Regions from separate parts of the Arthrobacter sp. StoSoilB22 genome, predicted to be linked through region 2. Evidence: predicted binding sites of a transcription regulator. Region 2 holds the regulator's gene; each other region holds the start of a gene.
What was found. The regulator LexA, encoded in region 2, represses DNA repair genes until DNA is damaged. The targets are predictions, from matches to a motif close to TCGAACANNTGTTCGA.
Positions count from the first base shown of each region.

Region 1: the regulator LexA is predicted to act here: its motif matches at 1,414-1,429, upstream of LDN70_RS20330 (shikimate dehydrogenase).
Region 3: the regulator LexA is predicted to act here: its motif matches at 1,741-1,756, upstream of LDN70_RS06715 (Y-family DNA polymerase).

Region 1 is NZ_AP024652.1:4,382,243-4,385,516, forward strand. It holds gene LDN70_RS20325 (bifunctional sugar phosphate isomerase/epimerase/4-hydroxyphenylpyruvate dioxygenase family protein) at 1-417, opposite strand, end outside; gene LDN70_RS20330 (shikimate dehydrogenase) at 417-1,316, opposite strand; gene LDN70_RS20335 (IclR family transcriptional regulator) at 1,527-2,297, opposite strand; gene LDN70_RS20340 (MFS transporter) at 2,504-3,274, shown strand, end outside.
Region 2 is NZ_AP024652.1:1,651,189-1,654,462, forward strand. It holds gene LDN70_RS07840 (ATP-dependent DNA helicase) at 1-1,407, shown strand, start outside; gene lexA (transcriptional repressor LexA) at 1,472-2,215, opposite strand; gene LDN70_RS07850 (LysM peptidoglycan-binding domain-containing protein) at 2,563-2,922, shown strand; gene LDN70_RS07855 (histidinol-phosphate transaminase) at 3,000-3,274, shown strand, end outside.
Region 3 is NZ_AP024652.1:1,390,624-1,393,897, reverse strand. It holds gene LDN70_RS06720 (uroporphyrinogen-III synthase) at 1-351, shown strand, start outside; gene LDN70_RS06715 (Y-family DNA polymerase) at 380-1,678, opposite strand; gene LDN70_RS06710 (LexA family protein) at 1,969-2,400, opposite strand; gene LDN70_RS06705 (hypothetical protein) at 2,578-3,009, shown strand; gene LDN70_RS06700 (hypothetical protein) at 3,112-3,274, opposite strand, start outside.

The DNA.
Region 1 (3,274 bases), 1.8 Mb from region 2:
GCCCCACGCCAGGGCTTCGTAGGCAACCTTGACGCCGTGCGCCCCGGCCAACTCTGCCAATTCCGCGAGCTGCTCGGCTCTGAGATCGTCGTCGTCAATGGTTGCCGTGGCCACGTTGGAGCAGACCAGGATGGTGTCCATGCCCAAACGTGACATGAGCTTGAACTTGGCCTCGGCCCGCTTGAGGTTGGCCTTCAGCAGGTCCGGAGTGACGCCGTCGAAATCCCGGAACGGCTGGTAGAGATCCAGGCCCAAGCCGAGGTCGGCGGCCATTGTCCGGACCTCTTCCGGGCTGTGGGGGGACGTGACGAGGTCCTGTTCGAAGATCTCGATGCCATCGAAGCCCGCAATCGCGCAGGCCTGCATCTTCTCCTTCAGCGTGCCGGACAGGCAAACCGTGGCGATTCCGGTGCGCATCAGTTGGCCGCCTTTGCCAAGAGTGCCTCTTCTTCGGCGGCGATCAGCTCCAGGAAGTGCGCCCGCATGCGATCGCGGTCCGCCTCGCGTCCAGTGATGAGCTGGAAGGCGTCGGCTGCCTGACCGACTGCCATGCGACCGCCGTCGAGGACGTCGCATCCCTTGGCCCGCGCCTCGCGGACCAGTTGCGTTTCGATGGGGCGGTAGACGATGTCCGCCACCCAATGCCGCGGCTCCACCAGGCCCATGTCCAAGGGGAGCCCGGGGTGGGCCGCCATGCCGATGGGAGTGCAGTGCACCAAGCCGTCAGCGAGGGGCATGATCTCGGGCAGCTCGTTGATGCTCCGCGGCGTAACGGTGGCTTCAGGGAAAAGCCCCCCGAGCTCGGCGGCACGTTCCGCGGCGCGGGCGGGATCCATGTCCACCAGGTCCAGGGTGCCGACGCCGGCTTTGAGGAGTGCGTAGGCGACGGCGGAACCGGCACCGCCTGCACCTAACTGAACTACGCGGTCTAGTCGCGCCTCGGGGAGGCCGTCCGCGAGCGCCGAGCCGAAGCCGGAGAAGTCAGTGTTGTGGCCAATCAGCCGGCCGTCCTGAATCAGGACGGTATTGACGGCACCCAGGCGCGCGGCGTCGTCGGAAATTTCATCAAGGTGCCCCAGCACCAACTGCTTGCACGGGTGCGTGATGTTCAGTCCGTTGAAGCCCATGCGCTGCGCCGCCGTCAGGAGATCCCCGACGGCGGTGGCCGGCAACTGCAGTTCCAGCAAGTCGATGGGGCGGTACAGCAAGCGAAGGCCCTGCACATCGGCTTCGCGTTCGTGCATGGGCGGCGTGAGTGAGGGCATGACGCCTTCGCCTACGAGGCCCACCAGAACGGACTCGGCTCGGTTGCTCATCCTAAAGCTCCTTTGACTTCAGCACCGCCGAGCTTTTGGCGCTTTCTGGGGCGCTTCCAGCCGGGGTGTTATTTAGATTACTACAAGTGTTCATATTCCGCACGCTTGTTCTTATCGCGAACATTTCCACAGTGCGCACCCAACCAAGTAGCAGTTAAGCGCGCTTAGAGCCGTCTAAACGCGCACTATTGCGACCTGGTTGGGTGAGGGTCACCGCTGGGGCAGGCGGGCCGCGAGTTCAGCCGCGGCCTCCTGCAGGGTAGGGACGTGGGCAATCAATTCCTCCATGCTCATGCGGAACACCGGGACGGCCGTGGCGAGGGAGGCGAACGCATGGCCCTGTGAGTTGAGAACCGGAACAGCGACGGCGCGCATGCCAATCTCGTTTTCTTCATCCATCACCGCGTAACCCTGGCGTCGCACCTGCTCGATCTCCTCGCGGAACTTGTCGCGGTCGGTAATGGTGTGCTCGGTGAGCGGATCCAGGGGGAGCTCCTCCAGCAGCCTCTTCCGCTCGATCTCATCCTCAAACGCCACGATCGCCTTACCCACGGAGGTAGTGTGCAAGGCGCCCAGGTGACCGGGGTCGCTGGTGACCCGAAAGGTCTTGGGTCCGTCCACCTTGTTTACAGTGAGGTGATGATTGCCGTCGCGCACGGACAAGATGGTGGCCTCATGCGTAATTTCAGTGACACGCTGAAGGACGGGCAGCGCCGTTGCCGCGAAGCCGTGGTGATTGGAAACGCGCTGGCCGAGCTGGAAGACGCGTAGTCCCAAGTGGTACCGACGCCCATCGGGCTCGTAGTCAACAAATCCATCGCGGGTCAGTGAACCCAGCAGTCTGTACGTGGTGCTGAACGGGAGATTCGCACTCCTTGCCAGATCCGCCGCACTCGCCCCGCGCGGTTCATTTCCCAATAGAACCAACAGGCTCAAGGCCTTGCCGACCATGTCGGTCTTTGTGTCCTCTTTCACACTCATGTTTTGATGCTCTCACATAGTGAGAGCTATTTCTAGATGGTGGTGACATCTCTTGACAAGTGACCCCACTCACAGCCACTATTGCTGTATTGCACAAGTAGCTCTCACCATGTGGTTACTAATGCAGGGATCGACCGGCCGCACCATGCTTGGGTCTCCCCACAGAAGCCAGATCCGCGACATCGTCGTCACAGAAGGAACACCCCATGAGCCAAACAATGCCGTCAGCGACGCCAGGCACTGAAACCACTTCCGGAACCCCCAAGAAAGCCGCGCTTGCCAGCTTCCTGGGCAGCGCCGTCGAGTATTACGACTTCTTCATCTTCGGCTCTGCCGCGGCCCTGATCTTCCCCCACGTCTTCTTTCCCTCCGCCGACGCGAACGCGGCCATCATGTCCTTCGCAACTTTCGGCTTCGCCTACGTTGCCCGCCCCGTGGGTGCGGTGATTCTGGGTCACTTCGGTGACCGCATTGGCAGGCAGAAGGTCCTGATGTTCACGCTGGTCCTCATGGGGGCAGCCACATTTGTTATCGGCTGCCTCCCCGACTTCAAGACCATTGGCTGGTGGGCTCCGGCCCTGCTGGTCCTCGCCCGGCTCTGCCAGGGCCTCTCCGCTGCAGGCGAGCAGGCCGGCGCTTCCTCCATGACCCTTGAGCACGCCCCGGACAACCGCCGCTCCTTCTTCACCTCCTGGACCCTCACCGGTACACAGGGTGGCCAAATCCTTGCAGCCCTCGTCTTCATCCCCGTGGTGGCCCTGCCGGATGACATCAAGTACGGCATCGGTTGGCGCATCCCGTTCTGGCTCAGCGCTGTGGTAGTACTGGTGGCCTTCTTCATCCGCCGCACCCTGCACGAACCGCCCGCATTCGCCGAAGCCAAGAAGAACAACCAGATCTCCAAGCTCCCCGTTGCCGACCTCCTCAGGCTGCACTGGCGCGATGTTCTCCGCGTGGTCTGCTGCGCCTTCATCGCC
Region 2 (3,274 bases):
GTGGCAGAAGAGTGCTTCAGTGAGCTGGCCCGTTCAAGGGCTGGTGAGGCCGACGTCGTAGTCACCAACCATGCCATGTTGGCCGTCAGCGCCTTTGAAGGCCTGGCTGTCTTGCCCGAGTACGACGTCGTGGTGGTTGATGAGGCGCACGAGCTTCAGGACCGGGTAACCGGAGCCGTTTCAGGACAGTTATCCGTGGCCATGGTCCACGCGGCGGCATCAAGTGCCCGCAAGCATACGGCCATCACCGTGGACGCCCTCAACGCAGCTGCGGACAGCTTGGATATGGCCATAGCTGGCGTGCCCAACGGTCTGTTGCCCAACGGCCTCAACGACGAACAGCTGGATTGCCTTGACCAATTGCGGGACGCCACGCGCGCCGCGCTCTCGGACTCGAAGACGGATTCTTCAAACGCGGTCGACGGCGGACGGCAGCTTGCGCGCTCACGGCTCATGCTCATCCTGGAACTGTGCGAGCGGATGCTCGCCGCGAAGGAGAACCGCGAAGTGGTCTGGTTCTCGCGGAACAGCACGTTCGACCCCCAGCAGGGATATTCTCCGCCGGACGAGACAGCTCCTGCATTGATTAATATTGCCCCGCTCAGTGTGGCGGGGCGGCTTCGAGAGGGGCTCTTTGCCGGCCATACTGTGGTGCTGACCTCTGCGACCCTGGCCATCGGCTCGGCCTTCGAGCCCGCCGCGGGTGGTCTTGGCCTGATTGGAGACGGCGCGCCGAGCTGGACGGGCATTGATGTGGGATCGCCCTTCGACTATCCCAAACAGGGTGTTCTATACGTGGCAAAGCACCTGCCCAAACCGGGCCGCGGTACTTCGCCGGAGGCGCTGGACGAATTGGAAGACCTCATCCGGGCGTCCGGGGGCGGAGCGCTTTGCCTGTTCTCCTCGCGGCGTGCTGCCGAAGAAGCCGCCGATGCCATGCGGCTCCGGCTGGATGTGGACATTCTCTGTCAGGGAGAATCCACCATGGCGGCCCTGGTGAAGCAATTCGCGGACGAGCCAGATACGTGCCTCTTCGGAACCATGTCCCTGTGGCAGGGGGTAGACGTTCCGGGTGGCTCATGCCGACTGGTGGTTATTGACCGCATTCCCTTCCCACGTCCTGACGATCCCCTGATGACTGCCCGTTCCCGGGCGGTTGCCCAATCGGGCGGGAACGGTTTCATGGCCGTGTCAGCCACGCACGCTGCCATTCGGCTGGCGCAGGGCGCTGGCCGACTGATCCGCTCGACGGGAGACAAAGGGGTGGTCGCGGTACTCGACTCCAGGCTTTCGACCGAGCGCTACGGGGGCTTTCTACGTGCCGCCCTGCCGCCGTTCTGGGCCACCACGGACCGGTCGGTGGTTCGAGGCGTTCTGGAACGTCTGGGCTCGGCTAAAGCCCCGTAATGCACAGCTTCCCGTGAACACCTGCTGGTGTCCACGGGAAGCTGCGTTTAAAGGGCGTGAGCGCTTAAAGAGAGCGCAGTACCGAGACGACCTTGCCCATGATGGTGGCCTGATCTCCGAGGATGGGCTCGTACTGGGTGTTTTGGGGGAGCAGCCACGTGTGACCGTCCCGCTGCCGGAAAGTCTTCACGGTTGCTTCATCATCCAGCAGGGCGGCAACGATGTCGCCGTTGATGGCATCATTCTGTCGCCGGACCACCACCCAGTCGCCGTCACAGATAGCAGCATCGATCATGGAATCGCCGGCCACCTTCAGCATGAACAGTTCGCCATGCCCCACGAGTTGCCGTGGGAGTGCAAGCACGTCTTCCACCGTCTGGTCAGCCAGGATCGGTCCACCTGCCGCGATGCGCCCCACCAAGGGGACCATGGCGGTATCACTGGCGCTGGCTAGCTCGGTGACGGCCAGGCCACCGGCGCTGCGAAGGGTGGTCGGAGCGTCCACACCGGGGATGGGCCCGCCATCAAGGGTTAGGGGCATCAGCACTTCCATGGCGCGGGGACGCTTGGGGTCCCGGCGGAGGTAGCCGAGCTTCTCCAATTGGGACAACTGGTGCGTGACGCTGGACAAACTGGCCAGACCCACGGTGTCGCCGATTTCGCGCATGCTGGGAGGGTAGCCGTTGTCATTGACTGACCTCTGGATGGTCTCCAGGATCTTTTTCTGCCGGACGGTCAGGCTTTTGGGACTCTTTTGAGGCTGTTGGCTCCGCAGGGGTGCCCCTCCGCCTGTGGCTTTCGCTGCCATGTTCGCCAATGCCTTTCCATTCCGCCCTGATGAGGGCCAGGGGTGTCAGGTCTGCAAAAATGTCAGACCCTCCTGTTCCACTGAAACAGTGCTGCTTCTTCACTCAAACGTAGGGCAGGCACAGGCGTTTATCAAACATTTGTTCTAGCGAGTCTCGACACCGTTCGTTGATAAGTGCTAAAAATGTCATAGCAAGGTTCGAATATGTGTTCTATAAACCTGATGCTGAAGCTGGATGTTCGAACAAAGCGTTCGAACATCCGGGGCAGGCCCAGGGGAACACAAAGAATTGGCAGCCAGGCACCGGGCATCCCGGAGCGTGGCAATAGCTCAGAAGGGCTCAGCTCATGTCCGCAGTCACTACGTTCGCTGATTTCCGTACTACCCAGGCACCCGCTCGCCTGCGCCTGACCCGAAGGGGACGGATCGTCTTCTTCGGCATCCCGGCCATGCTGTTGGTTGCAGCGTTGCTGAGTCTTGCCGGATTTATCAACTCCCCGGCCAAGGCAGCCGACTCGCAGTCCCAACTGCGTCCGCCTGTTGCCGTCACTGTTACAGTCCAGCCAGGTCAGTCCCTCTGGGGCATCGCCGGCGCTGCCGCTCCCGAGCGTGACCCCCGCGACGTCATCGCCGAGATCATCCAGCTCAACGACCTCCGGGGCGGCCGCATCCTGCCCGGCCAGCAGCTGTTCGTCCCTGCAAACTGATCCCTCGGCACCCGCAGAAATCAAGGGTCGGGCGTCACAGTTAGTCGGCAGTCCCGGCCGCCCCTTAAACTGGGTTGGTGAGTGACCAGCTTGAGCGACTTGACCGACTTCCCCTTCGGACCAACCTGCGTGGATTGAGCCCCTATGGCGCACCGCAGCTCGATGTCCCGATCCTGCTCAACGTCAACGAAAACACTCATGGCGTCCCCGCAGATGTCCAAGCCGCCATCACTGAGGCCGTGGCCGCTGCGGCCACCGGGCTGAACCGCTATCCGGACCGGGAGTTCACCGAACTTCGTGAAGCCTTGGCCGAGTACCTTGGCCACGGGCTTTCCCCGGACAACATCTGGGC
Region 3 (3,274 bases), 260 kb from region 2:
CTGATTCCCGACCGGTACCGCATGGGTGCGCTGATCAGGCTGGTGACCGAACATCTCTCGTTGAACCACGTACGGCGTTTGGAAACAAAAAGCGCCACCATCGAATTGCGCGGACGCTGCTTGCGGATTAACGGCGAGGTGGTGGACCTTGCACCGGCACCCCTGCTGCTGTTGCGAGCGCTGCTGGGTGCGGGTGGAGCTGTACTGTCCCGGGAGGCTCTCTCTGACTTGTTGGACTTGCGCGGCTCTGTGCACGCCCTGGATATGACGGTGAGCCGGCTGCGGTCCTCCCTTCCGGACGGCAAGCTGGTGGAAACCGTGGTGAAGCGGGGTTACCGGCTGCGGGCTTAGTCCTCCTGCCACGGTTTTCCCTGCCACGCTAGGCCGCCTTCACCAGGGGAAGTTCGTCCCAGTTGGTGGTGTAGCGGGGGCTGAGCATGTCCCGTTTCATGGACCAGTCCGGGCCGCCCTTGATGCCCGCATGGCCCAAACCAATGGAGCCCCGGCCATACCGCTTGCTGACTTGCTCCAGCAAGGGGCCAATGCCCTGCTCTTCATGCGGGTTCTCGAAGATTTCCAATGGTTTCTGGTTGCCGCTGGGGCGAAGGTCAGTGACCATGATCCCGGCTTTGGCGTACCTGACGCCTTCCTGGATCCTGGGAACCAGAGCGTGTGCGGCCTTGGTCAGCAGAACGGGGTCCGAGGTTGGCATGGGTAGTTTGATGTTGACGGTGGGGAACGATTTGTCGTTGGGGTTGTAGACCGATGTTGCAGCAAAGGCAGTCAGCAGTTTGGCCTGAAGATCGTGCTTGGCCAGCCTGGCACTGGCCATCTGACCGTAGACGCTGAGCACCTGACGTAACTCCGCGGCCGTGGTGATCGGCGTGGAGAAAGACCGGGAAAAAATCAGTTGGTCCCGCCCGATTCGTTCTTCCTCCATAGGGATGCAGGGCGTGCCTTGCAGTTCCAGGACAGTGCGCATCATGACAATGGAGAATTTGTCCCGCAACGCCACAGGGTCGGCCCTGACCAGGTCCAGGATGGAGAAGATTCCCATCGCGTTCAGGCGTCTTGTGAGCCGGGTGGCGACGCCCCAGATCTCTATCACGGAGAGCCGCGCCATGAGTGCCTCGCGTTGGGCCTCGGGAATGGAGTCCCAACGGCACACACCGTTGAAGGCCGGATTATGCTTGGCCCACTTATTGGCCAGCTTGGCGAGAGTCTTAGTGCGCGCGATCCCTACGCAAACGGGAACCCCCACATGCCGTTGGCAGGCAACCTTGATGGTTCGCCCCAATTCCAGCAGGTCATCCGGTTGCCCCTTCACTCCCAGGAACGCCTCATCAATGGAGTACACCTCCTGCCATGCTGAGTACCGGGCCAGGAGCTCCATGACGCGCGAGCTGATGTCTCCATACAGTTCGTAGTTGCTCGACAGGGCTATCAATCCCCATTCCTCGGCCCGTGGCGCGAGCTTGAACCATGGCTCCCCCAGCCCGATTCCCAGTTTCTTGGCCTCCGGCGATCTGGTCACAGCGCAGCCGTCGTTGTTGGACAGGACAATCAACGGTTTGCCTTCCAACGCTGGGTTGAAGGCACGCTCCGCCGAGGCGTAGAAGCAGTTGATATCCACATGGGCAATCTCCTGCATGCGGTGCATGAGCGCTGGCTTGGACATTTCCATCCCTAAATCGGCATTAGCACGCGAGCCGCCGTTTCAGTGCAGGACACGCCGCGTATTCGAACATATATTCGAATACTTCTACTGTACCTTCGGGCCCCGACAAGAAAACATCCCGCCCACCGGATTGTGGAAAAGTCCGGGCAGACGGGATGCCGGTGGTACGGAAATCCAGGTAGATGGCCCGCGTGGCCAAGCCTTCCCCGAGGGCCGCCAGCGTGGGGAAGAGGATGCCCAGGAGGGCGTCGGCGACCCAGAGGGTGCGAAGCCCTACCGGCTGGATTCAATCAAATGTGATGCAGGCACGTTGTGGCTACGCCCCAAATGGTCAGTTCCGACATCGCGGGCACTCGAATGTCCGGATACTTGGGATTGTCCGCCTGCAGCACCACTCCCGACGGCGTGACGCGCAGCCTTTTGATGGTCAACTCACCATCAAGGACAGCAACGACGACGGACCCATCCTTGGGCTCCAGTGCCCGGTTAACGATCAACTCATCCCCGTCACTGATCCCGGCACCCTCCATGGACTGACCCGTCACCCTCACCACGAACGTGCTGGTGACATCCTTGATCAGATGCTCATTGAGATCAATCCGACCATCAAAATAGTCCTGCGCAGGCGAGGGATATCCCGCCGCCACAGGAATAGGTGCCAACAGTACTGACATCAGGGAAAAGCCCGCATCTACCACGCGGGGGCCGACTATCACGCCCACAACACACCTTTATTCGAATATATGTTCGATAATTCAGTGTACAGCGGACCCCAGACATCCTGTCCATTCCGCTTCGCTCGGCACCTCAGGGCGATGGTTTCTCGCGGTGAGACGAATGACGAGTATTTTGAGGGAAGATCAAGCGAACAACTTCTGGCACGAACACATAGGAGAGCAATGACCGACCGGACCAGGCAACTCGGTGGCGCGCTTAGCGCCGACATCACACGCATGGTCAAGGAACGCTACCCGGATGAGCTGGCCCACGCCCAGGCCGTACACGCACACTCCGAGAAGTTGGTTCTCGGGTTTATGGTGTCCTCTGTCGCGCTGTGGTTCCTCGGTCCGGCCCTGCTTCTGAACGGTCTCATCAGCCCGGCGATCGCCATCGTGGTGCCCGGACTGCTGACCCTCGCGTTCCTCACGATCGTGCTCATCGCCATCGCCCGGAACAGGGCTGCCTCGCGACCCGTGGTTGAGTACGCCAAGCAGCTGGGTCATAAGGTCACCAGTGTCACCAAAAAGGGAATAACGGTTGCTGTTCCGAAGGGCGTTGTCAACGTGCCCGAGGAGTTCCGCCAGCCACGCAAGGTCACGCGCCAGCGGTAAGGCAAGTGTCAGCGGCGCCGACCTTAGCGTCCTCGACGCCCTGTACTCAGGCAAACCACGGCCGTGGGGGCCGCTAACGCGCGGAGCGGCTGTCGCGTGGGATCAGCCACTCTTGACGGTGACGTCATAGGAGAAAGGCTTCGGTATGACGCCCGGCCAGGAACCGTCTTTCTTGAACAGGGAGAGGTTCCGTGCCCCCTCCGGGTCCTCAGCACTGAGCGGGATAATCACGGTGTTGTGCTCCGAGGGCGTGGAAGTTTGCGGG